3 regions of the Anoxybacillus sp. ST70 genome follow, and region 2 is predicted to be linked to each of the others. Evidence: predicted binding sites of a transcription regulator. Region 2 holds the regulator's gene; each other region holds the start of a gene.

Region 1 (10,120 bases), on a different contig from region 2:
GTGGGATACATCTCTTTTACAAATTGACTTATCTGCTGTTCGGTTTATTGATAGCTCTGGTGTTCGGTTGCTTATTAGCTGGCTGTATCCATTAAAAGATCGAATGCGAATTGAAATGACCGGTGTTTCAGCACCTATTAAGCATATATTATCGATTTGTCAATTGGATCAAATGGTAGACGTAAAATAGCGATCTGTTCACAGATCGCTATTTTACATGAATGGAAACAAACGTAATATCGTCATTTCCTTTCGCATATTGTGCTTGTTCATTGATCTTCTCTATCATTTGATCAAACGAATGAGCCATTTGCATTGTATGTGCAAGTTGATTCGCACATTCTTCACCTAACACTTCTATTAGCCCATCTGTGTAGAGAATAAGGTACGCTTCATGTTGAAAAGAAATCGTCCCTTTTTTATATGGGGCATTTGGTACAATACCGATTGGAATGCCTCCTTCTTTTAAAAACTTCATTTTTTGATCGGTCATGAATATTCCCGAAGGATGTCCTGCATTCACATATTCTATCACTTTTGTTTTCACATCAATCGTTCCGTAAAAAGCTGTAAAATAATATTTCGTTTCCTTTCCAAACAATTGAAAAGCATGTCGATTTAATTCATGCACAACCGCAAGCGGTTCAGTCACTTTCGTCATTAATCCGTGTAATAGCGAACGAATCGACATAGCAACGAGCGCAGATGCAACGCCATGCCCCATGACATCAATTACGATAAAAGCATACATATGGGGGCGAACTTGCTGCCAAAAATACAAATCGCCAGACAGTTGTGAGGACGGAATATACGTCCCAACAAAATGAATATGTTCATTATTCATTCGTTCAGGGAGCAAACCTTCTTGAACGAGTCGAGCTAAGTGTAAATCTTCGTTCATCTTTTTTTGCATCGCCCACATATGTCGATAACTTTCCATATATGCTTCGTTCGTTCGTTTCAGTTGATCCATCGTTTCTTTTTGGCGATACGCCAATTGAACACGAGCAATCAGTTCAACCATGGTAAACGGCTTGCGAATGTAGTCAAATGCCCCGGCTGCAAACGCTTCTTCTAATTTTTGTTCCTCATCGTAACCGGTGACCATTAATACAGGAACGTGTTGTAATTGCTCATGTTGTTTAAAGCGCCGACACCATTCAATACCGTCTGTTTTCGGCATACAAATATCCATTAAAATGACATCTACATGTTGCGATAAAATATATGCGTATGCTTCATCTGCATCCTCAAACGGATAAATTGAAATATTTTCAATATGTTCAAGCATTGCTTCAATCATTTCTAATGTTGGTCTATAATCATCAATAACTACTACTTTCATCTTCCGTCGCCCTTTTCGTTATGTTTTTATATTTTATTTATACACGTCACAAAGTCGAAAAGGCTAGTTAAAGATGAAAGTTTTGCAAACTTTTTATTTTCCACGAAAATGCGGACGACGCTTTTCTAAAAAGGCACGAATGCCTTCCGCATGATCTTCTGTTTTTCGCATTTCTGCTTGATATGCTGTCTCCATTTGCAACGTTTTCAACAATTGTTCTTCGCTTAAATGAGCATACAACTGCTTCGTTGCAATCATCGCAACAATCGGTTTAGCCAACCATTCATTCACTTTTTGTTGAATCGTCTGTTCATCGCCAATTCCATCAATGAGTCCCACTTCATATGCCTCTTGTGCACTCATCACTTTTCCTTCCCATATTACTTGTTTTGATTTTACTTCTCCAATTTTCCGTTTTAAAAAGAAATGGCCACCGCCATCTGGGATTAATCCAATGCCGATAAAATTCATTGCAACACGTGCTTGTTCGTTTGCAATAACATGATCGCAAGCGAGCGCTAAGCTAAGTCCTAATCCTGCAGCAGCGCCATGCACGTAACTGATCGTTAGTTTCGGCAATTGATATAGTGTGAGAGCAATATGTTTAATCGTTTCCATTACTTCTATGAATGAATGCTCATTCGTTGATTGCAACATCGTTTTAATGTCTCCCCCTGCACAAAATCCCTTTCCTCGTCCACGAATGACGACAATATCTGCCTCGCTTTTTTCCACTTCTTTTAACGCTTGTAGCAACTCTGCTAACATTTGTTCGTTTAAAGCGTTCAACGCATCCGGACGATTCAATTCAATTGTTGCGACTCGTTCTTTATATGACAATACGATATGTTCCATTTTTCCCATCTCCCTCTTTCATCTGTTCGTTTTTCTCTTTCGACACATATAAAGAAAATCCTGCATCAAAAATATAAACATTTAGTAATAAAAAAGACGACATTAACTGCCGCCTTTTTGTTTTGCATCCATCACCATCTCATATAGCTGCTTTGTTTGTTCCCGAATTTGTTCGGCACGGCAAATGGCCGAAATGACAGCGATTCCATCTGCTCCCGCTTCAATGACTTGTTTTGCTGTTTGGTGTGTAATCCCACCGATTGCCACAAGCGGAACGTGCTTTTCATGCGCGCGAATGTGCTTAATCATTGCCAATCCACATGCTTGTTTTGCATCTTCTTTTGAAACAGTTGGGAAAATTGGACCTAATCCAACATAATCGGCACGAGCAGAAAGCGCTTGTTTCACTTCATTCAAGTTGTGCACAGATACCCCTAAATAGCGATCCCCTATTCGATCACGAACACGTTCAGCTGCCTCGTCTTCTTGTCCGACATGAACCCCATCTGCCTGTAAGGTAAGCGCTAAATCAACATCATCATTTACAATAAAAGGAATGTTGTGAGCAAGACATCGCTCAAACAATTTCTCAGCTAAGCGATATTTTTCAACTCCTGTAAGTGCCCCTTTTCCTTTTTCCCGAAACTGAAACATCGTAATGCCACCTTCGATCGCTTCATCAAGCACAGCGAGTGGATCTTTCGTACAATCGACACTCCCCATCACAAAATATAAAGATAGTTTTTGCTTCATCATTTTATTCCCCTCGAATGTGTGCGTATTCATCTACTTCTTCTGCGCTCGTTTCGTATAAAGCATTCAGAAATGCAAGCTGAAAAGAACCAGGTGCTTGCGTTTGTTTGGCTGCTTTTTCAGCCGCTATACCGTAATAAGCGAGCGCAGCGACGGATGATTCTACGATGTTTTCTCCTACACTAGCAAATGCGCCTAATACCGCACTTAATAAGCAACCTGTTCCCGTTACTTTCGTCAACATCGCATCGCCGTTTGAAACGATCGTTACGTGTTCTCCATCTGTCACTATATCATTTTCCCCAGTTACAACGACTACACAGTGAAACATACGTGCTACTTTTTTTGCGACGTGCATGAGATCACCTTGAACGTCCCCTGCATCTACCCCTTTTGTACGTACTTGTTCTCCAGCAACGCTTGCGATTTCTGATGCATTTCCGCGCAAAATAGAAATGTTTACTTCATTCAATATACGTCTTGCTGTTTCCGTGCGATACGCTGTCGCTCCCGCCCCAACGGGATCAAAAACAACAGGAATGTTTGCTTCATTTGCCGCTTTTCCAGCAATCAACATCGCTTCTACGTCTGTTTCATTTAATGTGCCGATATTCAATACAAGCGCACGTGCCAAGCGCACCATATCAGCTACTTCTTCTTTGGCATACGCCATGACAGGAGATGCACCTATCGCAAGTAAACCGTTAGCAACAAAATTGGTCACCACCACATTTGTCATATTATGTACAAGCGGTGACTCCTTTCTAACGCGCGTTAACCATTGTCCAACATTCATCGTTCATTCCCCCTATAAAAAATAAAAACTAGTCGGAAAGAATCGACTAGTTTACATTGCCAAAACATAGCCTACTTCCCTCCGCTGGTACAAACCAGATCAGGTTCAAAGGGTTGGAAAACTGATTACGCGTTTTCCTCTCAGCCATCGCCATCCGGCACCCCTAGTAGTGTGATTCATTTAATTTTCTTTCATTTTAATACATTTTTTCTCATTATTCAATATAGAACATTGTCAATTTTCGTTCACATTTTTGTATAGAAGTGTGATATGTATCACTTACGTCACACATATTTTCCCCTATTGTTAAAGTGTTAATAAGAAGAGGAGGGGTTATGATGTTTTGTCATCAATGTGAACAAACACCAACAGGGGGATGTACAGTTGTCGGCGTTTGCGGGAAGGATGAAACGATTGCAAGCTTGCAAGATACTATTGTGTTTGCGTTAAAAGGAATTGCAGCATATCGCACGCATGCTCATCAACTCGGATACACAGATCCATTCGTCGACACAACAACACACGAAGCGTTATATATGACGTTAACAAATTCTAACTTTAACGTACAAGAGCATTTAGATATGGCAATGAAAGTTGGTAGAGCTGCCATTCGAGTCATGGAACTACTTGATCGGGCACATACGGAACGGCTTGGCATTCCTCAGCCCGTCCGAGTCACACAAAATAAAATTGAAGGAAAATGTATTCTTGTAACAGGACATAATTTATTTGCTCTCGAACAGCTATTAAAGCAAACGGAAGGAAAAGGAATTAATATTTATACACACTCAGAAATGCTTCCAGCACACGGTTACCCACAATTAAAAAAATACAAACATCTAAAAGGAAATGTCGGAAAAGCATGGTATGATCAACGTCGCTTATTTGAAAAGTTTCCTGGCGCCATTTTAGCGACAACAAACTGTGTCATGCCAATTAAAGGTTCGTACGCTGATCGCATGTTTTCATACGATGTGGCAGGATTAGAACATGTACAAAAAATTGAAAATGACGATTTCACACCGTTAATTGAAAAAGCATTACAACTTCCAGAAGCAAATATCGAATCAGAAGAAACATTAGTGACCGGTTTCCATCACGAAACAGTCATTCAAATTGCGCCTGAAATTATTCAAGCTGTAAAGGAAGGAAAAATTCAACGCTTTTTCGTTATTGCAGGATGTGATGCTCCTGGAAAAGGTGGTGAATATTATCGCTCATTAGCAACATCTTTACCAGAAAACACCGTCATTTTAACGACATCTTGTGGAAAATTCCGCTTTAACGATGTGGATTATGGTGTTGTTCCTGGTACAAACATTCCGCGATATATTGACTTAGGACAATGCAATAACTCGATTTCAACAGTAAAAATTGCGATGGCGCTTGCAGAAGCGTTTGGCTGTGAAGTGAATGAACTGCCTGTTAGCATCGTCCTTTCGTGGTTTGAACAAAAAGCGGTTGCCATCTTACTCGGATTGTTTAGTTTAGGCATTCAAGACATTCGAATTGGACCGAAAGCACCACACTTCATTTCAGAAGGTGTGTTACTCGTCCTACAGGATATGTTCGGTCTCAAACTTATCGGTGACGTAGAAGAAGATATGCAAGCCATGTTAGCACATTAAAAGGGCTGTTTCATCCAGCCCTTTTCATATTTACGAAGCTTGATCTAACCATACACTCATATTAAATCCTTCTTCTGTGACATATCCATCCACACTCCAAATGCGCTTTTTCTCTTTTTTTGCTTCCTCTTGTGCTTTATACAATCTTTTTGCATATTTTGTATCCGGTTCAAACACATAAGCAACGCGTGCAAGCCCTTCTTGTACAATTTTTTCTTGATACAAAGTTCCATCCTCCAACCATATGTACGCAAGCAATCGACCGTAACGATCATACGGTTGTTCTTTCGCACTTAATTCGACCGTCACTTTTTTGTGAAGAAGAACGTCTTTAGCCATTTGTTTTGCTTCTTCACCATACGCCTGTTTTTCGCGATACGTTTCGGGCGTGTCAATGTTTAACAGACGAACGGTTACCATCTCTCCATCTTTTTTTACTTTGACTGTATCTCCATCAACAACGTATTGTACTGTCGTAACAAACGTCGTTCCTTTATTTTGCTGTACACAGCCGTGAATAAGGAAAATGAATACAAAAAGAACAAACCATTTTTTCATCCTCGTATCATCTCACCTTCAAGGTGCGAAATATTTGACTCACATTCCAACATCCACTTTTCTCCATCGAACGAAACAATTGTCACACTCGTACCATATACGCGACTATTTTCCCATAACTGTGCGAGCGTTTGCTGTTTCCAATATACAAGAAGCGTACGAATAACGACACCATGTGTCACGACGAGAACATGACCTTCTGAATGAGTGTGAGCAATATGATGAATGGCAGCTACAGCTCGCCGTTGCACATCAAGAAATGTTTCTCCAACAGTCGGATTGTACGCATGTGGTTCATAATAAAAATGATGATGATTTCGCTCGTCCGTTTGAGCAATTTCGGCAATCGTTTTCCCTTCCCAATTCCCTAAATGAATTTCACGTAATCGCTCATCAAAATAAGTTGGTATGTCACGTTGTCCTAAAACAATTTGAGCCGTTTCTTTTGTTCGATCGCTCGGGCTACAATACAGAGCCGTAAACGGAACTGTACGAAAGCGTTCCTGTAAAAGTGACGCATGTTTTCTTCCTGTTGCGGTTAAAGATGAATCTTTCCATCCTTGCATACGTTGTTGAGCATTCCACTCTGTTTCTGCATGGCGAATGACGTATAATTTTAACATGTTACATTCCCCCTCCAAACGAAAAAAGTAAGCTATGTTCGCTTACTTTTTCAGTATGCCATATGTTGTGAAAGTTGTGCAAAAAATATAGATTCTAGCGATTGCCCATCTTGACAAAGTGTAGAAACCGAATCATATACGAGCATTTGTCCTTGATGAATAAACGCAACAGTATCTGCGATTTCTTCCACGATCGACAACATATGTGTCGAAAAAATAACAGCTTTCCCCTTTTCTTTTTCCGTGCGAATAAGGCGTTTAAATTCCCATACCCAGTACGGATCTAAGCCATTCGTTGGCTCGTCTAAAATAAGCAATGGGGCGTCCGCTAAAAGCGCTTGCGCAAAGGCAAGGCGTTGTTGCATTCCTTTTGAATATGTCTTGACTTGCTTATGTTGATCATTCGTCAATCCAACAAGCTGTAAACATTGTTCGACACGCTCAACTGCTGCTCCTTGCCATCGTCCAAACAAAGATAATACTTCGTAACCGGTTAAAAGCGGAGGAAATTGCAAATGATCAGGCATAAAAGAAAACCAATGTTTATCGTCTTTTTGAACTTGCTTTCCGTTTACACATATGTCTCCTTTTGTTGGAGTGAGCTGTCCAATTAACATTTTAATAATTGTACTTTTCCCTGCACCGTTACCACCGCATAACGCCAAACATTGTCCCGATTGAAGAGAAAATGAAATGTTTTCTACTTTGTTTTGCTCATTATATATTTTCGTTAATTGTCTCACCTCAAGCATGTCGTTTCCCTCGTTTCATCCATACGTTCGCTAAAAATAATGGCACAATGATCCATACGCACGCGATCGCCAAAAAGACTAGTTGTCCACTTGCACTTTCTGCCCATTTCGACCATTCATATAGCTGTGGGCCAAATAGAGCGCTACTTTTCATCGCCGTTATCGTCCAAACACGCACAAGCTCAACGGGATTAAACATAACGGATAACCCGAATAGGAAGATGGTAAACTGTTTTGGCACAAGCGATAATAATGCTAATGTGAGAAATTCATAAAATAAAACGAAAAATGCCCAAATAAACAAGCTGACACCGAGTGCTTGTAAACGATTAGAAGCAACAAGTCCAATGAATAAAGCGATGGCTAAAAAAATGCTCGTTAATACGATCGTCAATGCAAACGAAAGGAAAAAAAATGTCGACCACGTTCCTCCTGTTGTAAAAAGGACAACACTTGCACTTCCATATCCGAAAGCAATCACTGTCCATAATGATATACAACTACCGACATATAATCCGAACGTTAACGAACGAGGGGAGATCGGATATGTTAATATAAGTGATAACCGACCGTCTTCTTTCTCCCCTGCAATAAACAAACTACCTGCTAATAAGGAGACAAGTGGAACAAGTAAAAGAGACAAGTTTAATAAAGCTGCCGTCGAACGTGTAAATACTCCTGCTGTCTCGTGCCCGCTACTCGCGATCACAGTTGATGATAAAACAGCAAATATAATGGCGAAGCTCATTAGCCATTTGCTACGAATCATCATCATCCATTGGTACTTCATCGCTGTATTCATTGTTCAAATCCCCACCGATGTTGTTTTAGTTGCTCATACGTCCATAACTGCCCTTCCCCTTCTTGTTCCATATACGCTTTCGCATGTTGCTCATTCGCAAATGAAACGACGCCATAGTTCATCGGCGTCCAATAATTTGGATGATAAGCATAGACCGCTTTCTCGAGCTCAATCCATTCACCGTTTGTTACATCACGAACATATAGCTTAGCTATGTCGTCGTTGTTTTGCTTATTCATCCATTCCATCATGCAGCCGATATCATCAAATTTTTGCACCGTTCCATCTTTTAAAATCGCTTCTGTCGCATATTGCTCTGCTGCGATACTCATATTGCAAACTACACATACATCAATATCTGGATTAATGTCTTCGGGTTCATACGTTTTCTCTCCACTACATGCGGCAAGAAAACATGCAAATAAAAGACTAGCAATTTTTTTCATGTTTCATTCCCCTTCCATATGCAAACATCAACAAACTGCTTACTAATAAGATGCTTCCAAACAACAATAGTCGCCATGATCGTTCGTTTGTTGTACTTTTCTTGTGACTGATTTCCGTAAGCGGAAAACGATCTTCTCCTTGTGCCTGTGCTTGTGTAAAAAATGACTCCGTCGTATTTAGAAGTGCTAGTGCAGGACTTTGAAAATAAAATTGCACACTCGGCCATTGTCGTAACAGTCGACTATACATGGAACGAATACGATGTGGGGCATCCCCAATTCCATCATCGTTCAAGTCGTAAAACCGATAACTATCCCAATAGTTCCCTTTTTCCCCATCATCAAATGAAATAGCAGTCCCTTGAATGAGCGCGTCTTCCATATTTCCTAAAAATTTATTTTCAACAACAATCGTGTCATGATTTTGATATAAACTATGCAGAGCACGATAATTTCCAATGAATTCATTTGCTTTTATGGCACAATGACGTGCATTTTGTAATGATAACGCTGTGCTATTATAAAGTAACCTATTTTGATGCATCAAAACATGTTCACTATCATAAATAAGCGCTCCGTAGCCACGGTAATCTAATTGTTTGGCAATCGTATTTTGTTCGATCATAAATCGTTTTGACATCATCATCATAATTCCATTAATATTTTCCATCAGCACGTTCTCTTTTGTTATTCCATCCTCAGCATACATAAAATGAATGGCATAGCGTGCATTTGTTACTTTATTTTTCTCGATCGTCGTATGTTCAGCTCCATCCAAATACACACCATCTTGTACACGCGAAATATCATTTTGACTTACAACGACATGTTTTGTTTTCAATAAGTGAATGCCGTTGCCCCGTTGAGCAAAGTGAACATCCCTGCCACGAATAACATTGTTGATGAGATGAATATTTGTTCCTTTTTCGACGTAAACACCGTAATGGACATCTTCGATATGTACATTTTTTAACGTGACATGTGCGCTTTCTTTAATTTGTACACCTGCTCCTTTTCCGTACGCACTTCTATGAATCGTGAGCCCTTCTATATAAACATGAGGCGCACGAATCGTTATGACATATTCACTTCCATTCCCATCAACTACCGCTCCGGGCTCAGCAATCAAATGAATCGGCTTATGAATAATAATCGGACCTTCATATACTCCTCGTTTGACGACTAATACATCGCCGGCGTGCGCTTCATCAATGGCCTGTTGCAACTGTTTATGTCCTTCCATCGTTTGTCCATATACAGTTTTTGTAAACAACAGCGTGACGATTGGTATAAGCCAAAAAAATAAACTACGCATATACATTCATTCCTTGTTCGTATCATTTATACATCTACACTAATGTAAATTTGTGAAGAAAAAAGAAAATATATGTGAACAAAACGTGAAAAGAGGCACTAATGAAGCGCCTCTTTCGATTGATTATGTTGTTCGAGCCATTGTAGTAACTTTTCCGCTTCTAACGATTGACTAAAGTAAAACCCTTGCGCAAAATCACAATCCATCTTTTGCAACAAAGATACTTGATCGTCACGTTCTACTCCTT
Region 2 (10,120 bases):
GCTTGGTAGAGACTCTCGAGCCATATTCTCGAGATTATACGATGTATCCTCTATTTATTTTACACATACATTCTATCAAGCACATCCGACAAAGTCAAGATAAAAAACGAACATTTTTTATATAAAAAAACTTTTTGTTCGTTTTTTACTCCCATTCGATCGTTGCTGGTGGTTTGCTTGTAATATCATACACAACGCGGTTGACGTGAGGTACTTCATTAACAATACGCGTTGAAATGACTTCAAGCACATCCCAAGGAATACGTGCCCAGTCTGCTGTCATGCCATCAATTGATGTCACTGCACGAATACCGACCGTATAATCGTACGTACGAGCATCTCCCATCACTCCCACGCTACGAATGTCAGGGAGGACGGTAAAGTATTGCCAAATATCACGATCAAGACCTGCTTTTTTAATTTCTTCACGCAAAATGGCATCCGATTCACGAACGATATTTAACTTTTCTTCTGTCACTTCACCTAACACCCGAATACCAAGTCCTGGTCCTGGGAACGGCTGACGCCATACGATCTCATCCGGAATCCCTAATTCTGTACCAAGAGCACGTACTTCATCTTTAAACAGCGTGTTTAGCGGCTCAATTAATTTAAATTTCATATCTTCAGGTAAGCCGCCGACATTATGATGTGATTTAATGGTTTGAGCTGTTGCCGTTCCGCTCTCAATAATATCCGTGTAAAGTGTACCTTGTACTAAAAACTCAATGCCATCCAACTTTGCTGCTTCATCGTCAAACACGTAAATAAACTCATTCCCGATAATTTTCCGTTTTTGCTCCGGGTCACTTACACCTTTTAATTTATTTAAAAACCGCTCTTTTGCGTCTACTTTAATGACGTTCATATGGAAGCCTTCACGGAACGTTTTCATAACGCTTTCCGCTTCTCCTTTGCGAAGTAAGCCGTGATCCACAAAAATACACGTCAACTGATCACCAATAGCACGATGGACGAGAACAGCTGCTACCGATGAATCAACACCGCCACTTAAAGCGCAAAGTACTTTTTTATCACCGACAAGCTCACGAATTTTACGAACTTCGTGATCGATAAAACTTCCCATTGTCCAGTCGCCTTTGCACTCACAAACATGAAACACAAATCGTTTTAATAACTCATTTCCATATACGGAATGGCGCACTTCTGGATGAAACTGAACGGCGTAAAACTTTCTCGTTTCATCACTCATCGCGGCAATTGGGCAAGATGGGCTTGTTGCATCAACAGTGAACCCTTCCGGTGTTTTTGTCACTAAATCCCCATGACTCATCCAAACAATTTGTTCTGTCGGTAAGTCACTAAACAGTCGAGAGACGCGTTGCACCGCAATCGTTGCTTTTCCATATTCTCGGTGGGTCGCTTTTTCCACTTTTCCACCTAAATGATGCGTCATTAACTGCATTCCATAACAAATGCCTAAAATCGGAATGCCTAACTCAAAAATGGCCGGATCGCACGTAAATGCTTGTTCGTCATATACACTATTTGGGCCACCTGAAAAGACAATTCCTTTTACGTTCATTTGTTGAATTTGCTCCGCTGTAATCGTATGTGGATGCAGCTCACTGTACACACCAAACTCACGAATACGGCGTGTAATTAACTGATTATACTGACTCCCGAAATCTAAAACGACGATCATTTCCTGCTGACTCAAACAAAATCACCCCATCTACATATAATAAAAAAAGCTAGCATTCATACCCCCGCATAAAAAAACGAAGGCAGAATTCTAGCAATATAGAACACTGCCTTCGTAGTCGGGTCATTTACGGTGTCCCGGTAGAGACTCTCGAACCATATTATCGAGGATATACGAAGGTGCGCATCTTAAATTTTAGTCCATTCTACCAACTCTATTCCTCATCGGTCAAGATGCCATCTTTTTTATTAAATTTTCTAACAATTGACAACGATATGTAGCTTGCATATGATATATGAACAAAAAATTGTAGGAGAATGCACATGAATCAACCGAAAGCGCTGATCGGTTCATTTATTCAAGCGGTAGGTACTGTCACTTCGGCCGTCGGAAGCATCCCTTCTTTAAGCGATAAAAAACAGTTTGCTCTTGATTTATGGGGAAACGTGCTGCAAGCAACAGGAAACGCCCTAGAGGCAGATGCTGAAACATCCGATACATTAGGTGTATATGGAAACGAAATTCAAGCTATCGGGAACATCACCGTTATCGCTGGACTACTAAACAAAGAGGGAAATAGATTAGAAATTACAGGAAACTGGTTGCAGTCCTTAGGGGGACTTATTTCGTTTTCAGATGATTGGGGGGATAAACATTCATCCGCACTAAACCCAATCGGAAATTTACTTCAAGCGATCGGCAACGCCTTGCAGGCCATCGGCGGTATATATGAAGAAAGAGGAAATAAAACCGAAGGACAGTCGCTCGGCATCGTTGGATCATGGGTTCAAGCTATTGGATCTATTCTTTGTTTTTTAAGTCAACTAGAAAGAAAAGACTACCCCTCTTCCAATGGGGTAGTCTTTGTATGATTACATCATGCCGCCCATGTCAGGCATGCCAGGTGTGCCTTTATTTTCTTCTGGCTTATCCGCAACGACTGCTTCTGTTGTTAAGAACATAGCGGCAACAGATGCTGCGTTTTGAAGCGCAGAACGAGTAACTTTTGTTGGGTCAACAATACCCGCTTCGATCATGTCAACCCACTCGCCAGTTGCTGCGTTGAAGCCAACGCCAGGTTTTTCTGTTTTTAAGCGCTCTACGATGACAGAGCCTTCTAAACCAGCGTTTTGTGCGATTTGACGAACTGGCTCTTCGATCGCACGAAGAACGATTTTCACACCAGTTGCTTCGTCGCCTTCCGCTTCAATAGCCGCAACTTTGCTGTATACGTTCATTAACGCTGTACCACCGCCGGCAACGATACCTTCTTCAACTGCCGCACGTGTTGCGTTCAATGCGTCTTCAATGCGTAATTTGCGCTCTTTCAATTCAGTTTCAGTTGCAGCACCGACTTTAATAACCGCAACGCCACCAGCTAATTTTGCTAAGCGTTCTTGTAATTTTTCACGGTCAAATTCAGAAGTTGTTTCTTCTAATTGAGCGCGGATTTGGTTGATGCGTGCTTGAATGTCTTCTGCAAGACCAGCGCCACCAACAATTGTTGTATGTTCTTTTGTTACAACAACTTTCGCTGCACGACCAAGTGAAGCAATTGTTGTTGATTTCAATTCACGACCTAATTCTTCTGTGATGACTTCACCGCCTGTTAAGATCGCGATATCTTGAAGCATCGCTTTACGACGGTCACCGAAGCCAGGCGCTTTTACTGCAACTGCTGTGAATGTACCGCGAAGTTTGTTTACAACTAATGTTGCAAGCGCTTCGCCTTCTACATCTTCAGCAATGATTAATAATGGTTTACCTTGTTGAACAACTTGTTCTAATACAGGAAGAAGTTCTTGAATGCTTGAAACTTTTTTATCTGTAATTAAGATGTATGGATTTTCTAATACAGCTTCCATTTTGTCAGAATCCGTAATCATGTATGGAGATACATAACCACGGTCAAATTGCATACCTTCCACAACATCTAATTCTGTTGTGAAGCCTTTAGACTCTTCTAATGTAATTACGCCGTCTTTTCCAACGCGTTCCATTGCTTCTGCGATTAATTGACCAACTTCTTCGTCAGCCGCAGAAATCGCTGCAACTTGAGCGATTGAGTCTTTGCCTTCAATTGGTTTAGAGATTGCTTTTAATTCTTCTACTGCAACAGCAACAGCTTTTTCAATACCTTTGCGAATACCCATTGGGTTCGCACCAGCTGTTACGTTTTTCAATCCTTCACGAATCATCGCTTGCGCTAATACAGTCGCTGTTGTTGTACCGTCACCAGCAACATCGTTTGTTTTGCTTGCTACTTCCGCAACAAGCTTCGCACCCATATTTTCAAACGGATCTTCTAATTCGATTTCTTTTGCGATTGTTACACCGTCATTTGTAATTAATGGAGAACCAAATTTTTTCTCTAATACAACGTTACGACCTTTTGGACCTAATGTTACTTTTACTGCATCAGCTAATTTATCTACACCGCGTAACATCGCACGACGAGCTTCTTCGCTGAATTTAATTTCTTTTGCCATACATCTTACCCCCTTGATGATAATTTTTGTTAAGTATTTTTGTATGCTTTATATGTTATCAGGCGAACGATTAACCAATCACAGCTAAAATGTCGCTTTCACGTAAGATTAAGTATTCTTTTCCATCATATTTTACTTCTGTACCCGCATATTTTGAGAAGATGATGCGGTCACCAACGCTTACTTCTGGAGCTACGCGCTCACCATTGTCAAGAACGCGACCTGAACCAACTGCAACAACTTTTCCTTCTTGTGGTTTTTCTTTCGCTGTGTCTGGTAAAACAATTCCGCTCGCTGTTTTTTCTTCAGTTTGAATTAATTCAATGACAATACGATCACCTAGTGGCTTCAACACGGCAAACGACCTCCTTAATTAGATTTTCGTTCCGTTATTAGCACTCATCATCATTGAGTGCTAACACACTTATTATATTAATGAACTTTTTTCAATTTTGCAAGTAGGAAGTTAAAAATTTTTCACTAAATCTTTCCCTTTTTCATTATGTCTTTCCTTTCGAAATTCATACAAAAAATATGGTAAAATGAAAAAGTACTCATTTTGTCAAAAGGGGTTGAACACGTGAAAAAGCAATATTGGTATGTCATTATTACATACATCGCCATGCAGTTATCTAGTTTAATTGGCGTTCCTTTGCTTGCACATAGCGGATTTGTTGACGCATCAAATAAAGAAGTCGCTCTATCCATTGCCTCAGGTTATTGGGCTGTCATTAGCTTCTCGATCGCTTTTCTTTTCGTTCTTTATTTCATGAGAGAAGATATGAAATACTCGTACGATCGCCATCAAGCATCTATCGGAACGTCAATTTTTTGGGGAATTGGCGGGTTCTTTCTTGCCCTTTTCGCTCAAGGCATCGCAGCAAATATTGAGATGCACGTATTTGGCGTCGAGATGGGGTCCGAAAATACGAGACGCATTGTTGAGATGGTGAAACTAACACCAGCGCTTATGCTCGTCACTTCGATCGTCGGACCGATTTTAGAAGAAATCATTTTTCGAAAAATTATTTTTGGAACGCTGTATCAAAAATATAACTTTTTCTTATCAGCAACTGTCAGTTCCCTTTTATTTGCTGTCGTTCATTTAGAGTTTGAACATTTGCTTCTTTATGCAACGATGGGATTTGTATTTGCTTTCTTATATGTGAAAACAAAGCGTATTCTCGTCCCTATTGCAGCACATGTACTGATGAATACATTTGTCGTTGCTATTCAAACGTTATTTGCTGAAGAAATTGAAAAGATAATGAAAGAAGCAGAACAAATGCAATTCGTGATTTGGAGGCTGTTTTCATGAAGTCTGAGCCGTTGTTTTACTTTTTGATGGGCATTTTATTCACTTATTTTGCTGTTGATAGTGCTGACGATGGCATTTGGGACGTCACAACGATGCTATTTATTCTTATTGCTACATTAGATTTTGGCACCGCTATTCGTTCTTTATTGAAAAAAACCTCCCGCTCGTAAATGGGAGGTTTACTCATTTCCGTAATGTTTTAAAAAGTAAACAAGTGACTGCAATTCGACCGCTAAATCAATATGATGAACACGAATGTGTTCAGGTACATGCAGACGAGCAGGCGTGAAGTTTAAAATCCCTTTAATGCCTTTTTGGACAAGCCGATCGGTAATCGGTTGGGCAACTTGGGCTGGAACGGTTAAAATGGCTACCGTAATCCCACCTAGTTTTTCTTCCAATTCATCTAAATGATAAACAGGCACTCCTCCTACTTCCGTTCCTACTTTATCTGGATCTACATCGAATGCCATCACAATTTTCGTATTATTGTTTTTGCTAAAATTGTAATTTAAAAATGCCGTACCTAAATTACCGACACCGAACAACGCTACTTCTGTCGTTTCATCTTGATCCAACGTTTTTCTGAAAAACGACAGCAAATAATTTACATTATAACCGTATCCTTTTTTTCCAAGCGCACCAAAGTATGAAAAATCACGGCGAATCGTTGCTGAATCGACTTTTACGGCTTCACTTAACTCCGCTGAAGATACACGCTGCTTTCCTGATGCATGCAAGTTTTTCAAAAAACGATAATACAACGGTAGTCGCTTTGCGGTCGCCTGCGGAATTTTTGGTTGTTCATTATTCACGAGTCAATCCCCCACATTTCCTTTCACAAATAGTTAGCGCTTTCATTTTTCTCTCCTATACGTCTGAAAAGTTCTCCCCACTTTTAAACTATACACTATTTTTTTCATTCTGTCTTTCCTTTGTACCCTTTATTATTATTTTTGTCAAATTTGTTATTCGCACACTAGTGTTGCCGAACATCAAGAAAGTACGTTACACTATCAAAAGAAGATTGAGGTGAAAAATGATGATCATTTTACAAGTAAATCAACTATCCAAATCATATGGGGCGGAACAAGTTTTATCAGACATTAAGCTTGAAATACAAGAAAAAGACCGTATCGCGTTAGTTGGAAGAAATGGTGCAGGAAAATCGACATTATTAAAAATCATTGCCGGCCAATTGTCATATGACACAGGGGAAGTGATTAAACCGAAACACGTAACAATTGGCTACTTAGATCAATATACTGGTTTGCACGCCCATCGCTCCATTTGGGAAGAAATGCTCGATGTGTTTGCCCCGCTTCAACAAATGGAAAAACAATTGCGTGACCTAGAACAACAAATGAGCTTGCACGGTGCCGACTATGAGCGCTTACTTGAGCATTACGACCGTTTACAAACGGAATTTAAAGAAAAAGGTGGCTATCAATATGAAGCCGATATTCGTTCTGTGCTTCATGGCCTCCGCTTTTCTCAGTATGACTACACAACAAAAGTATCCACGTTAAGCGGTGGACAGCGAACGCGGCTAGCGCTCGGCAAACTGCTTCTAGCTAAACCAGATTTGTTGATTTTAGACGAACCAACAAACCATTTAGATATGGAAACATTGCAATGGCTTGAACAATATTTAAAAAATTATGATGGGGCCATTCTTATCGTCTCACACGATCGCTATTTTCTTGACCAAATCGTGACACAAGTGTATGAATTATCACGCACAAAAATAAAAAAATACGCTGGAAACTATACAAGTTATTTACAGCAACGGGCGGAACAATTTGAACAACAATTGAAACTGTACGAAAAACAACAAGAAGAAATTTCAAAATTGAAAGATTTTATTCAACGAAATATTGCCCGTGCATCGACAACAAAGCGAGCTCAAAGCAGAAGAAAACAACTAGAAAAAATGAATATCATTGAAAAGCCGCTCGGTGATGAAAAATCGGCATCGTTTCGCTTCGAAATTGAACGCCCAAGCGGAAATGACGTATTAACAGCTACCAATTTAGCCATTGGTTATGATCAAATCATCGCAACAAACCTCTCATTTCGTGTCACTCGCGGTGATAGCATCGCACTTATTGGGCCAAATGGAATTGGAAAATCGACTCTTTTAAAAACGATCATTAAGCAACTCCCTGTAAAACATGGGGAACTACGCTACGGAACAAATGTACAAATTGGGTATTACGATCAAGAACAAGCTCAATTAACATCGAACAAACGTGTCATCGATGAACTATGGGATGAAGATCGATTAAAGACGGAAAAAGAAATTCGCACGATTCTCGGAAACTTTTTATTTTCTGGTGACGATGTATTGAAGCCAGTGCAAACATTAAGCGGCGGTGAAAAAGCCCGGCTCGCTCTCGCCAAACTAATGATGAAAAAAGCCAACGTATTAGTGTTAGACGAACCGACAAACCATTTAGATTTAGACAGCAAAGAAGTGCTAGAACAAGCGCTTATTGAATACCCAGGAACAATTATCTTCGTTTCTCACGACCGTTATTTTATTAACAAAATCGCAACAAAAATATACGAGTTATCCACAGACGGTCTCATTGAATATTTAGGGGACTACGATTATTACGTGGCGAAAAAAGCAGAGCTACTCGAACTTGGACAAATCGCTCAAGAGACAACAACGGACGAATCATCGTCACTAAAACGCTCATATGAAGAAGAAAAAGAACGAAAAAAATTAGAGAGACAACGAAAACGAAAAATAGAGCAGCTAGAAATAGAAATGGAACAACTCGAGCAACAAATTGCAACGTATGAACAACAATTATATGATCCTTCCTGCTACAACGACTATGAAAAAGCCCGAGATACACAAGCGAAAATTGAACAACTGAAACAAAAATTCGATGAATTATTCGAACAATGGGAACTTTTACAACAATAATGATGAGCTAGCTCCATTTGTGGACTAGCTCATCTTTTTACACAAACATATCCACAGAAAAAACATCTAAATATAAGTTATTCACGCACTTTTCCACATTATCCACAATACAATTAAAAAATTTGTCTATTTCTTTGTGGTTAACTCGTTATGATAAAATAACATATATTACACGTTTTCCACATTATCCACAAACATATGGATAAAATAATCCACAAAAAAATGCCCCTGTTCACAGGGACACGGACTACAACAGTAGACTTGGATTCGCATTTAACGCCATGGTCGCGCGCTTTCCTTGTTGAAATAATACTGTCCCAGCTGCCGCAATCATCGCCGCATTATCTGTACAAAGGGACAATGGCGGAATGACAAGTTCTACCTCTGGTAATTGCTCAACTTGTTTTTGTAATTGTGTGCGCAATCCTTCATTTGCTGCGACACCACCAGCTAGCAATATTTGTTTCACGTCGTAATGCGCAGCTGCTTGTATCGTTTTTCCTACTAATACTTCAACAACACTTGTCTGAAAACTTGCTGCCATATCTTCAGGCAAAATTGTTTCTCCACGCTGTTTTGCATTGTGCAACGTATTAATGACCGCTGATTTTAATCCACTAAAACTAAAATCATACGAACCTTCTTCTAACCACACACGAGGCAAATCAACGGTCGGTTTTCCTTGTTTGGCCAAACGATCAATATGAGGACCTCCCGGATAAGGTAACTGTAACGCGCGTGCAACTTTGTCATACGCTTCCCCAGCCGCATCGTCTCGCGTCTCACCAATGACTTCAAACACTCCATGCTCTTTCATATAAATGAGCTCGGTATGCCCTCCTGACACAACAAGAGCTAATAGCGGAAATTTCATTTCTTGTACAAGTTGATTTGCATAAATATGCCCTGCGATATGATGCACACCAACAAGAGGAATGCGATGCGCAAAAGCTAATGCTTTCGCAGCGTTCACACCAATCAATAGCGCTCCAACTAATCCCGGACCTTCTGTTACCGCAATTGCATCAATTTCGCTAACATCCATATTTGCCTGCTTCATCGTTTCTTCTAACACGAGCGTGATTTGCTCAACATGGTGACGCGATGCAATTTCAGGAACGACCCCACCAAATCGTTGATGACTTTCCATTTGTGAGGAAACAACGTTAGCTACAATTTCACGTCCATTTTTCACAATGGCAGCTGCTGTTTCATCACAGCTTGTCTCAATTCCAAGCACAAATATATCTTTTTCACTCATAATTTCACCCACATTACTAATGCATCTTCTTGGTTATCTGAATAGTATCGCTTACGAATACCGCCATTTAAAAAGCCAAGCTTTCGATATAATGATTGTGCAACGGTATTCGACACCCGCACTTCCAATGTCATCGTTTGGGCTCCTTCTTCTCTCGCTAACGCCATCGCCTGTTTCATTAGCGCTTCTCCTAATTTTTTACCACGAAATTCCGGCAACACCGCAATGTTTGTAATATGCGCTTCATCCATCACTAACCACATGCCACAATAACCAATAATTTGTCCATCATGCTCCATCACAATGTAACGAGCATATCGATTATTTGTCAACTCTTGATAAAAGGAAGAACGACTCCATGGGAGCGTAAATGAAAGCTGTTCGATTTCCACAATGCGATCGAGATCTTGAAGCGTCATAAACCGAAAAGAAACATTCACTTATCATT
Region 3 (10,120 bases), on a different contig from region 2:
AAATTATTATTCGCGCTAAAGCAACGATCGAACAAGGGAAAGGCGGCAAACAAGCAATTGTGATTACGGAAATCCCTTACGAAGTCAATAAAGCGAATTTAGTTAAAAAAATTGATGAATTGCGTCTTGAAAAAAAGTTGGACGGAATTGTTGATGTGCGTGATGAAACAGATCGCACAGGTTTACGCATCGTTATCGAAGTGAAAAAAGACGGCAATGCAGAAGGTATTTTAAACTATTTGTATAAAAATACTGATTTGCAAATTACGTACAATTTCAACATGGTTGCCATCCATGAGCGTCGTCCGAAGTTATTAAGCTTGCCGCAATTATTGGATGCGTATATTGAACATCAAAAAGAAGTGGTCGCGAATCGTTCCCGTTATGAATTACGAAAAGCAAAAGAACGGGCTCATATTGTTGAAGGGCTAATGAAAGCGATATCGATTTTAGATGAAGTAATCGCAACGATTCGTGCTTCCAAAGATAAAAAAGATGCAAAAGCAAATTTGATGAATCGCTATGAATTTACAGAGCCTCAGGCGGAAGCGATCGTCACATTACAGCTGTATCGTTTAACGAATACAGATATTTATGATTTGCGTGAAGAAGCAAACGCATTGAATCATAAAATCGAAGAATTAACGACCATTTTAGAAAGTGAGAAAAAGCTATTATCTGTGATTAAAGCCGATTTAAGAAAAATGAAAAAAACGTATGCAGATGAACGAAGAACGACGATTGAAGAAGAAATAAAAGAAATTAAAATTGAAATGAATGTCGTTGTTCCTGAGGAAGATGTCATTGTTACCGTCACAAAAGATGGGTATATTAAACGAACAAGTATTCGGTCTTATAGCGCTTCTAACGGACAAGATATCGGCATGAAAGAGGGCGACAGATTGCTCGGTATGTTTGAAATGAATACGACACATACGTTGTTGTTGTTTACAAATAAAGGTAATTATCTGTATTGCCCTGTTTATGAACTTCCAGATATTCGTTGGAAAGATATCGGTCAACATATTTCTAATATGATTTTGCTTGATCGTGATGAACAAATTACTAGTGTTATTCCAGTTACAGATTTTTCTCACGGATATGTTTTATTTATTACAAAACAAGGGTTTGTGAAAAAAACGAGTCTCGTTCATTATAAAGCGCAACGATACTCTAAACCGCTTGTAGCGATTCGACTAAAGGAAGATGATGAAGTTGTAAACGTGTATCAAACAGACGGCACAGGCCGTATATTCCTCGTCACGCAATACGGGTACGGTTTATTGTTCCAAGAAGAAGAAATCGGAGAAGTGGGCGTTCGAGCAGCTGGAGTGAAAGGAATTCATCTGAAAGAAGGAGATTGCGTCGTTTCTGGCCAGCAAGCAACTGAAGAAAACGTTATTCTTGTAACAAAACGTGGAGCAGTAAAAAAAATTGCACGAACAGAACTCGAGCAATCTACACGCGCAAAACGTGGGCAACTTCTCATTAAGGAAGTAAAAACGACTCCACATCGATTAGTGAGCTGTCATTTCCTTTCTCATGGATATGTGATTTTAAAGACGGAGAAAGGAATCATGGAAGAGGTTTATGTCGACGAATTGCGATTAAGTGATCGATACGGCAATGTAACGTACGTGCTTGATTGTGAAGAAGTTGGTCATGTTACGGAGACGTGGGTGAAATGGTCATAACTCCCTTGAATTCCTTCGTTTTTTCAATTATATTGAAGAAGGAATAGTTTTCATATGGGGGATTTATGATGAGATTTAAACGACAAGAACCTTTCCGATATCAATTTGGTCAACCGATTCCGTGCACGTTCCGTATTACACGCATTGGAGAACGGGAGGTAGAAACGGATAAAGGAGCGGCTGAAATTCACGATATTAGTCCGCGTGGCATTCGCATGGAAACGAAGTTACATTTACCTATCGACTCTGCCAAAGGTGAAATGGAAGTGGAGTTACAGTTTACAATTGTTGATCAACCGATAACGGTACGCGGCGTTGTCATTTGGAAAAAAACATATGCAAATGAATTTCAATACGGTATATCATTAGAGATTTCTAAACAAGAAGAAATGCAGTTAATCGGAGAAATTAAAAGACATGCGGCGATGTATGTTCGGAAAAAAGAAAGCAAATAAAGAGGATGTCCATATGATATGGGCATCTTTTTTATTTGAAAAATGTTTGAAAGCGGTTGACTAACTTGTATATACAAGTTAAAATAAAAACAAACAAGTCGACTTGTATATACAAGTTTATAAAAAGATGTGTAAACGCTTCAACGAAGGAGGAGTAGAAGATGCGACAATCTGTTGAGAAAATTGTCCAAGCGGTCGGTGGGAAAGAAAATATTATTGCTGCGACACATTGCGTCACACGTCTTCGCTTTGCGTTAAAAGATGAAGGAAAAGTTGACAAAGAAGCATTAGAAAACATTGATATTGTGAAAGGGTCATTTTCAGTCAATGGCCAGTTTCAAGTAGTGATTGGTCAAGGATTAGTGGAAAAAGTATATAACGAAATGATTGAAATGACCGATCTCGGTCGAGCGACAAAACAAGACATTAAAGACGCTGCGGAAAAAAAATTAAATCCGCTACAACGGGCCATTAAAACGTTAGCTGACATCTTTATTCCGCTTTTACCTGCTATCGTCACAGCTGGTTTATTGATGGGATTAAATAACATTTTAACAGGCCCAGGAATTTTTTATGAAGGAAAATCAGTTGTTGATGTTCATAAACAATGGCGCGATTTTGCTGATATGATTAACTTAATTGCCAATACAGCGTTCGTCTTTTTACCTGGATTAATTGGTTGGTCAGCTGTTAAAAAATTTGGTGGAAGCGAGTTACTCGGAATTGTACTCGGACTTATGCTTGTTCATCCAGCGTTATTAAATGCATGGGCATACGCTTCAGCTGTGCAAGAAGGAACAGTGCCATATTGGAATTTATTTGGATTTGATATTCAAAAAATCGGTTATCAAGGCCAAGTATTACCTATTTTAATTTCATCATATGTGTTAGCGAAATTAGAACAATTTTTGAAAAAACGTATTCCGGAATCATTTCAATTGTTGCTTGTCGCTCCAATTGCATTGCTTGTAACAGGGTTTGTTTCTTTTATCGCAATCGGTCCTGTGACGTTTGGTGTTGCAAACGCTTTAACAGATGGTCTTGTTGCTTTATTTGATCGTTTTGCAGCGTTAGGTGGGCTTGTATATGGAGGGCTATACGCCGTTCTCGTTGTCACAGGCATGCACCATACGTTTTTAGCGGTAGACTTACAATTGATTGGTAGCACAGGTGGGACATTTTTATGGCCGATGCTTGCGTTATCGAACATCGCTCAAGGTTCCGCAGCACTTGCGATGATGTTCGCTACAAAAGATGAAAAATTAAAAGGTTTATCGTTTACATCGGCTGTATCTGCTTACTTGGGCATTACGGAGCCAGCAATGTTTGGTGTAAACTTACGATTCCGTTATCCGTTCATTTCAGCGTTAATCGGTTCTGCCATTGCGGGAATTTTTATTACGATCAATAAAGTGCAAGCTTCGTCTATTGGTGTCGGTGGATTACCTGGATTTTTATCGATTTTTCCTGAAAAATGGGCACCGTTTTTCATCGGCATGGCCATCGTCCTTATCGTTCCATTTACGTTGACGTACATTTTCGCAAAAACGAAAGGCGGTAAGTAAAATGCATCCATGGTGGAAAACAGCAGTCGTGTATCAAATTTATCCAAAAAGTTTCAAAGATACAAATGGCGATGGAATTGGTGATTTGCAAGGAGTTATACAAAAGCTTGATTATTTACAAACTCTCGGGGTTGATGCCATCTGGCTCACCCCCATTTACGAATCTCCACAGCGTGACAATGGATATGATATAAGCGACTATTATCGAATTTATGAACCATACGGTACGATGGAAGACTTTGAAAAACTTATTGAAGAAGCGCATAAGCGGAATATAAAAATTGTGATGGATATCGTTGTGAACCATACGTCAACAGATCATGAATGGTTCCAACAAGCTCGCTCATCTAAAGATAACCCGTATCGTCATTTTTACATTTGGAGAGATAAACCAAACAATTGGCAATCGAAATTTGGGGGATCAGCTTGGGAGTATGATGAACAAACAGGACAATATTATTTACACTTGTTCGATGTTACACAAGCTGATTTGAACTGGGAAAACGAAGAAGTGCGTAAGCGTGTATATGACATGATGCATTTTTGGTTACAAAAAGGAGTAGACGGCTTCCGTTTAGATGTCATTAATTTAATTTCGAAAGATCAACGATTTTTAGACGATGATGGATCTATTCCCCCTGGAGATGGAAGAAAATATTATACAGACGGTCCACGCATTCATGAATTTTTGCAAGAAATGAATCGAGAAGTATTTTCAAAATACGATATGATGACAGTAGGAGAAATGTCATCAACGTCTATTGATCATTGTATTTTATATACAAATCCTGATCGTCATGAACTGAATATGACATTTAATTTCCATCATTTAAAAGTCGACTATCCAAATGGAGAGAAGTGGGCAGTTGCTGATTTTGATTTTTTACAGTTAAAAAAGATTTTATCAGAATGGCAAGTGAACATGCATCAAGGCGGTGGATGGAACGCATTGTTTTGGTGCAATCATGACCAGCCACGCATCGTTTCTCGTTATGGGGATGATGGACGTTATCATAAACAATCAGCAAAAATGTTAGCGACAACGATTCATATGATGCAAGGCACCCCTTTTATTTATCAAGGTGAAGAGATCGGAATGACCGATCCAAAATTTGAACAAATCGATGATTATCGAGATGTCGAATCATTAAATATGTACCGAATATTAAAAGGACAAGGAAAAAGTGAACAAGAGGTATTGCATATTTTACAGCGAAAATCTCGTGACAACTCTCGAACACCAATGCAATGGAGCGATGAGCGACACGCGGGATTTACAACTGGAACACCTTGGATTTCTGTCGCGCGCAATTATGAAGAAATTAATGTTCAACGAGCGTTACAAGATCCAACGTCTATTTTTTATCATTATCAAAAACTAATTCAGTTGCGTAAACGATACGACATCATTACGACAGGGGATTACGAACTCATTTTAGAAGACCATCCTTCGATTTTTGCATATATACGTAACGGAAACGATGAAAAACTTGTTGTGATTAATAATTTTTACGGACAAGAAACGTTGTTTGAATGGCCAGAACATGTAGACATCACAGAATATAAAAGCGAAATATTATTATCGAACTATGACGACTCGCCAAGTGATTTTACAAAAATGATGTTGCGTCCGTATGAATCCATTGTTTATTACTTGAAAAAATAATGGTAAAATATTTTTCGGTGATAAACAATGAGTGAAAATAAATATTTATCCATTTATAATGACTTGTTATCGAAAATTGAAAAGGGAATATTTAAACCTGGAATGAAAATTCCTTCTGAAAATCAGCTCGTTGAACAATATGAGACATCTCGTGAAACGATTCGCAAAGCGCTCAATTTACTTTCGGAACATGGGTATATTCAAAAAATTAAAGGAAAAGGTTCCATTGTATTAGACGTTCGTAAATTCGATTTCCCGATTTCGGGCTTGATTAGTTTTAAAGAATTAGCACAAAAGTTAGGAAAACCTTCGCGAACGATTGTTGAGCAACTTGAAGTGATGAAACCCGATGACATGTTAAAAAAACATCTCCACGTGACGGCAAGAGATGACATTTGGAAAGTAGTACGCGTGAGAGAAATTGAAGGCGAGCGCATTATTTTAGATAAAGATTTTTTTAACAAAAAATTTGTTCCGTTTTTGTCTAAAGATATATGTGAGCGCTCCATTTATGAATATTTAGAAAAAGAATTGCAATTAAAAATTAGCTTTGCCAAAAAGGAATTTTTCGTCGAAGAGTGTACGGATGAAGATCGAAAGTATTTACATGTTAAACAATATACGCACGTTGTTGTCGTGCGGAATTATGTTTATTTAGATGATGCGAGTTTGTTTCAATATACAGAGTCCCGTCATCGTCTTGATAAATTTCGCTTCGTTGATTTTGCGCGGCGCATTCATTTGCATTAAAAATAATCCGTGGCATATGCCACGGATTATTTTGTTTCACGATGTAACGTATGGCGCTTTAGGCGAGAACAATATTTTTTTAATTCTAGCCGCTCTGGATTGTTGCGCTTATTTTTCGTTGTTATGTAGTTACGATCCCCAGTTTCTGTGCATTGTAAAACGACTTTGACACGCATGTTTCGTCCTCCTCAAAAAGATAATAGTAATCATTACGTTTTGTATCGTAATATAAAAAAGCTTGTTTGTCAACAATCGTAGCCGGAATGATTCCGACTACGATTGGAGATGTTCTTTCATAAATTGTGGGAGACGGAAGCATTGGTTTAATACATCCGCATTTGCGTATTTCGTTTGTTTTGTGAATGTATTGAGTCGTTCAAATGAAATAGGTTGTTTACTACCAAGTGTAAAGCTCCATAGCCCGCCAGGATATGTTGGAACAGTAGCTGTATATACGTGTACATGCGGGAATAAATGACGAATATTTGTATATGTTTGTTTCAATACGTCCATATGAAAAATAGGGGATTGGCTTTGACAAACCATCATTCCATCTTCTTTGAGCGCTTCATGCACACTTTTGTAAAAATCGTATTCAAATAATACTTGTGCAGGGCCAATCGGGTCGGACGAGTCAATAATAATGACATCGTACGTATTCACACGGTCTTTCACAAATTGAACCCCATCTTTATATATATATTGCACACGTGGGTCCGAAAGATTTCCAGATACTTCAGGTAAATGTTCTTTACATGCTTGAACAACAAGTTCATCGATTTCGACAAGATGTATTTCTTCTACCTCTTCATATTTCGCCACTTCACGAGCTGCGCCGCAATCGCCCCCGCCAATAATTAAAACTTTTTTCGGCGACGGATGAAGAGAAAGAGGAACATGTGCGATCATCTCGTTATAAATATGACCATCAATGGAAGTGGTTTGTACAACTCCGTCAAGTACGAGCATTCTTCCGAAGTCGTATGAGTCTAAAATCATGACATGTTGAAATGGTGAATGCTCTGAGTAAATGATTTCTTTAATGCGATAACTAATTTTTAAATTTTCACGTTCATCTTCTGTTAACCATAATTGACCATTTTGTTCTTTTATGTAGTTCATAACTTCCTCCTCTAACGATGTATTTGTACACCTTTTTTATATTAATATATTTCTGCATGAGTTTGCAAAGGGTGAGAACAACATGTGCAAAAATTGCAATAGTCTTTTTTTTCGCAAACGTTTACAAAAATAAAGTGTTGACAGTTCTTTTAACATTTACATCAATTCGTTGAAAAACGTAAGGAAGAGGAGTAGGATAAATTGTGAAAAACATCACAAAAACAGAAAGAGAAGTGAGGAAATGATGGACGCTTTACAAACATGCAAAGAGCTCGCATTAAAAAAACGATCCATTTTGCAAACATCACCGCTTCAATATATGATTCGTGCTGCTTTAGCAGGTGTATATATCGGTTTTGCTCTTGTTCTTTGTGTACGGGTTGGTCAATACTTTTATGAAACACATTCACCAGCCACTTATTTAGTAAGCGGCATTTTCTTCGGGATTGCCCTTGTGCTGATTATGTATGGTGGGGCAGAATTGTTTACAGGAAATACGATGTACTTTACGGTTAGTACCTTGCAAAGAGAAACGACGATTGGAGACACCCTTCGTAACTGGATCGCATGTTATAGCGGGAATTTGCTCGGTGCTGTTTTCTTTGCTTTTTTAATTGCGCAGTCAGGAATTTTTCATGATCTTCCGATGGATCATTTACTATTTGCAATTGCATTGAAGAAAATGCATGCAACAACGTTACAACTATTTATAAAAGGGGTTTTATGTAACTGGCTCGTTTGTTTAGCTATTTTTATTCCGATGCAAATGAAAGAAGATATCGCAAAAATATTTGCTATGATTTTAATTGTTTTCGTCTTTTTTGCTTCTGGATATGAACACTCGATCGCAAATTTCGTTATTTTCTCCCTTGCATTAGCTGTTCAACATCCTGATACGATTCATGTGGCAGGAATCGTCCATAACATCATACCTGTAACGCTTGGCAATATTGTCGGTGGGTCGTTATTTATGGGGGCGTTATACACGTATCTTTCATCTTCTTCTGCTAAACAATCTGCTCCCACATGGAAAGGGGCTTTTGGCGTACGAAAAATAATGAATAAGTAAGAAAAATAGTCGAGATATGTTCTCGACTATTTGTTTATTTGTTATAATATTGGCTATTATTTATTTCATTTTTCGTTTTATAGGGGGAGTTATGATGTATTTTCAACAAAAACACGCACAAAAGTTTATGGACAAATATAAAGATCGGGCCCGCTTGCTTATCTCGTGCCCAGACCAACCTGGAATTGTTGCAACTGTCACCACTTTTTTGTATGAACAAGGAGCCAATATCGTTGAGTCGAGTCAATATTCGACAGATCCTGAAGGTGGTACATTTTTTTTACGAATTGAGTTTGATGCTCCGAATATATTAGACAGAAAAGGGGAGATGGAGAGAGAGTTCGCAACGATTGCACAACGTTTTTCAATGAAATGGCGATTGAGTTTACATACACACATAAAAAAGGTAGCGATATTTGTTTCGAAAGAAGAACATTGCTTATTAGAGTTATTGTGGGAATGGCAAGCCGGTGAATTGCTTGCAGATTTCTCTCTCGTCATCAGCAACCATGAACAAATGAGAGAAACGGTAGAGTCATTCGGTATCCCTTACTATTACATACCAGTGACAAAAGAAACAAAACAAGAAGCAGAAGAAAAACAAATACAGTTGTTAAAGGAACATGATATTGATGTCATTGTGCTTGCTCGTTACATGCAAATTTTATCACCTCGTTTTGTCGAAACGTTTCCAACGCAAATTATTAATATTCACCATTCGTTTTTACCGGCGTTTATCGGTGCGCGACCATACGAGCAAGCTTATCGACGTGGAGTAAAACTCATCGGCGCCACGTCTCATTATGTGACAGATGATTTAGATGAAGGACCAATTATTGAACAAGATGTGGAACGAGTTGATCATAAACATCATGTAGAAGACTTGAAGCGAATTGGACGCATGATCGAAAAAACAGTCCTCGTTCGCGCATTAAAATGGCATTTAGAAGATCGTGTTATCGTTCATGAAAATAAAACAATTGTATTCAAATAAAGAAGAGGAGCTTCTCTTCTTCTTTTTTGTAAAAAATTGATATCATAAAACTATGTTCTAAATAAAAACTGAATAAAAATAAAAATGTTCAATTATAATGGAAATATAGAAGGATTTTTCTTTTAATTAAAGAATGTGTCATATGAGAGGAGGAGGAAAGATGAGCGAAAAAAGAAAACCGAGCGGATTTTTATTAAAGCAACGCGCATTTTTAAAGCTATATTTAATTACTTTAACCGAACAAGAACGATTGTACGGACTTAAGTTGTTAGATGTACTTCGTGAAGAATTTCATCCGTTTGGATACCGACCAAATCATTCCGAAGTGTACAAAGCACTACACGATTTAATTGAGGACGGGATTTTAGAACAAGTGAAAAAGAAAAAAGAAGGGATGAAATATCAAGAAGTTGTTTATTACCGTTTTACTGAGGAAGGATATAAAAAAGCACAGCTATATAAGCGGCAATTAAAAACAGAATTAGATCGTTGTGAAGCGCTTATTCGTAAAGCCATTAAAGATAATTTTAGTTGACAATAAGATCATATTTCATTTAATATACTGATAAGGGTATATAAGAAAAAGGAGCTTGATAAACATGACATACGATAACCAAGTAAAAAACCGATTAAAACGCATTGAAGGACAAGTTCGCGGTGTGCTGAAAATGATGGATGAGCAAAAAGATTGTAAAGAAGTGGTTGCTCAATTATCCGCTATTCGCAGTGCCGTCGATCGTGCCATTGCAGTGGTTGTGAGTGCTAATTTGGAGCGTTGCATTCGCAAAGATATCGAAACAGGATC

The links. The regulator Rex, encoded in region 2, represses fermentation and respiration genes when NADH is low (regulators of the CRP and FNR family bind a similar motif). The targets are predictions, from matches to a motif close to TTGTGAAATATTTCACAA.
Region 1: a site for Rex is predicted at 4,013-4,030, ahead of hcp (hydroxylamine reductase). Genes of this name have one in related genera too.
Region 3: a site for Rex is predicted at 7,454-7,471, ahead of K1I43_RS07100 (formate/nitrite transporter family protein). Genes of this name have one in related genera too.

Annotation. Positions count from the first base shown of each region.
Region 1 is NZ_JAHZOF010000006.1:61,076-71,195, forward strand. It holds gene K1I43_RS09545 (STAS domain-containing protein) at 1-190, shown strand, start outside; gene K1I43_RS09550 (fused response regulator/phosphatase) at 209-1,345, opposite strand; gene K1I43_RS09555 (enoyl-CoA hydratase) at 1,439-2,200, opposite strand; gene thiE (thiamine phosphate synthase) at 2,303-2,956, opposite strand; gene thiM (hydroxyethylthiazole kinase) at 2,958-3,749, opposite strand; TPP riboswitch at 3,809-3,924, opposite strand; gene hcp (hydroxylamine reductase) at 4,088-5,377, shown strand; gene K1I43_RS09575 (thermonuclease family protein) at 5,408-5,935, opposite strand; gene K1I43_RS09580 (histidine phosphatase family protein) at 5,932-6,558, opposite strand; gene K1I43_RS09585 (ABC transporter ATP-binding protein) at 6,609-7,310, opposite strand; gene K1I43_RS09590 (ABC transporter permease) at 7,303-8,112, opposite strand; gene K1I43_RS09595 (nitrous oxide reductase accessory protein NosL) at 8,109-8,558, opposite strand; gene K1I43_RS09600 (right-handed parallel beta-helix repeat-containing protein) at 8,542-9,873, opposite strand; partial or broken gene K1I43_RS09605 (EAL domain-containing protein) at 9,972-10,120, opposite strand, start outside.
Region 2 is NZ_JAHZOF010000020.1:1,809-11,928, forward strand. It holds purine riboswitch at 1-62, opposite strand, end outside; gene guaA (glutamine-hydrolyzing GMP synthase) at 146-1,666, opposite strand; purine riboswitch at 1,762-1,863, opposite strand; gene K1I43_RS14985 (DUF6944 family repetitive protein) at 1,990-2,538, shown strand; gene groL (chaperonin GroEL) at 2,539-4,155, opposite strand; gene groES (co-chaperone GroES) at 4,226-4,510, opposite strand; gene K1I43_RS15000 (CPBP family intramembrane glutamic endopeptidase) at 4,736-5,473, shown strand; gene K1I43_RS15005 (YdiK family protein) at 5,470-5,643, shown strand; gene K1I43_RS15010 (redox-sensing transcriptional repressor Rex) at 5,653-6,288, opposite strand; gene K1I43_RS15015 (ABC-F family ATP-binding cassette domain-containing protein) at 6,516-8,411, shown strand; gene tsaD (tRNA (adenosine(37)-N6)-threonylcarbamoyltransferase complex transferase subunit TsaD) at 8,659-9,672, opposite strand; gene rimI (ribosomal protein S18-alanine N-acetyltransferase) at 9,669-10,112, opposite strand; gene tsaB (tRNA (adenosine(37)-N6)-threonylcarbamoyltransferase complex dimerization subunit type 1 TsaB) at 10,116-10,120, opposite strand, start outside.
Region 3 is NZ_JAHZOF010000004.1:17,093-27,212, reverse strand. It holds gene parC (DNA topoisomerase IV subunit A) at 1-1,694, shown strand, start outside; gene K1I43_RS07130 (PilZ domain-containing protein) at 1,760-2,149, shown strand; gene treP (PTS system trehalose-specific EIIBC component) at 2,311-3,714, shown strand; gene treC (alpha,alpha-phosphotrehalase) at 3,716-5,380, shown strand; gene treR (trehalose operon repressor) at 5,408-6,130, shown strand; gene rpmG (50S ribosomal protein L33) at 6,157-6,306, opposite strand; gene speE (polyamine aminopropyltransferase) at 6,404-7,252, opposite strand; gene K1I43_RS07100 (formate/nitrite transporter family protein) at 7,497-8,321, shown strand; gene purU (formyltetrahydrofolate deformylase) at 8,416-9,315, shown strand; gene K1I43_RS07090 (replication termination protein) at 9,476-9,850, shown strand; gene K1I43_RS07085 (metal-sensitive transcriptional regulator) at 9,915-10,120, shown strand, end outside.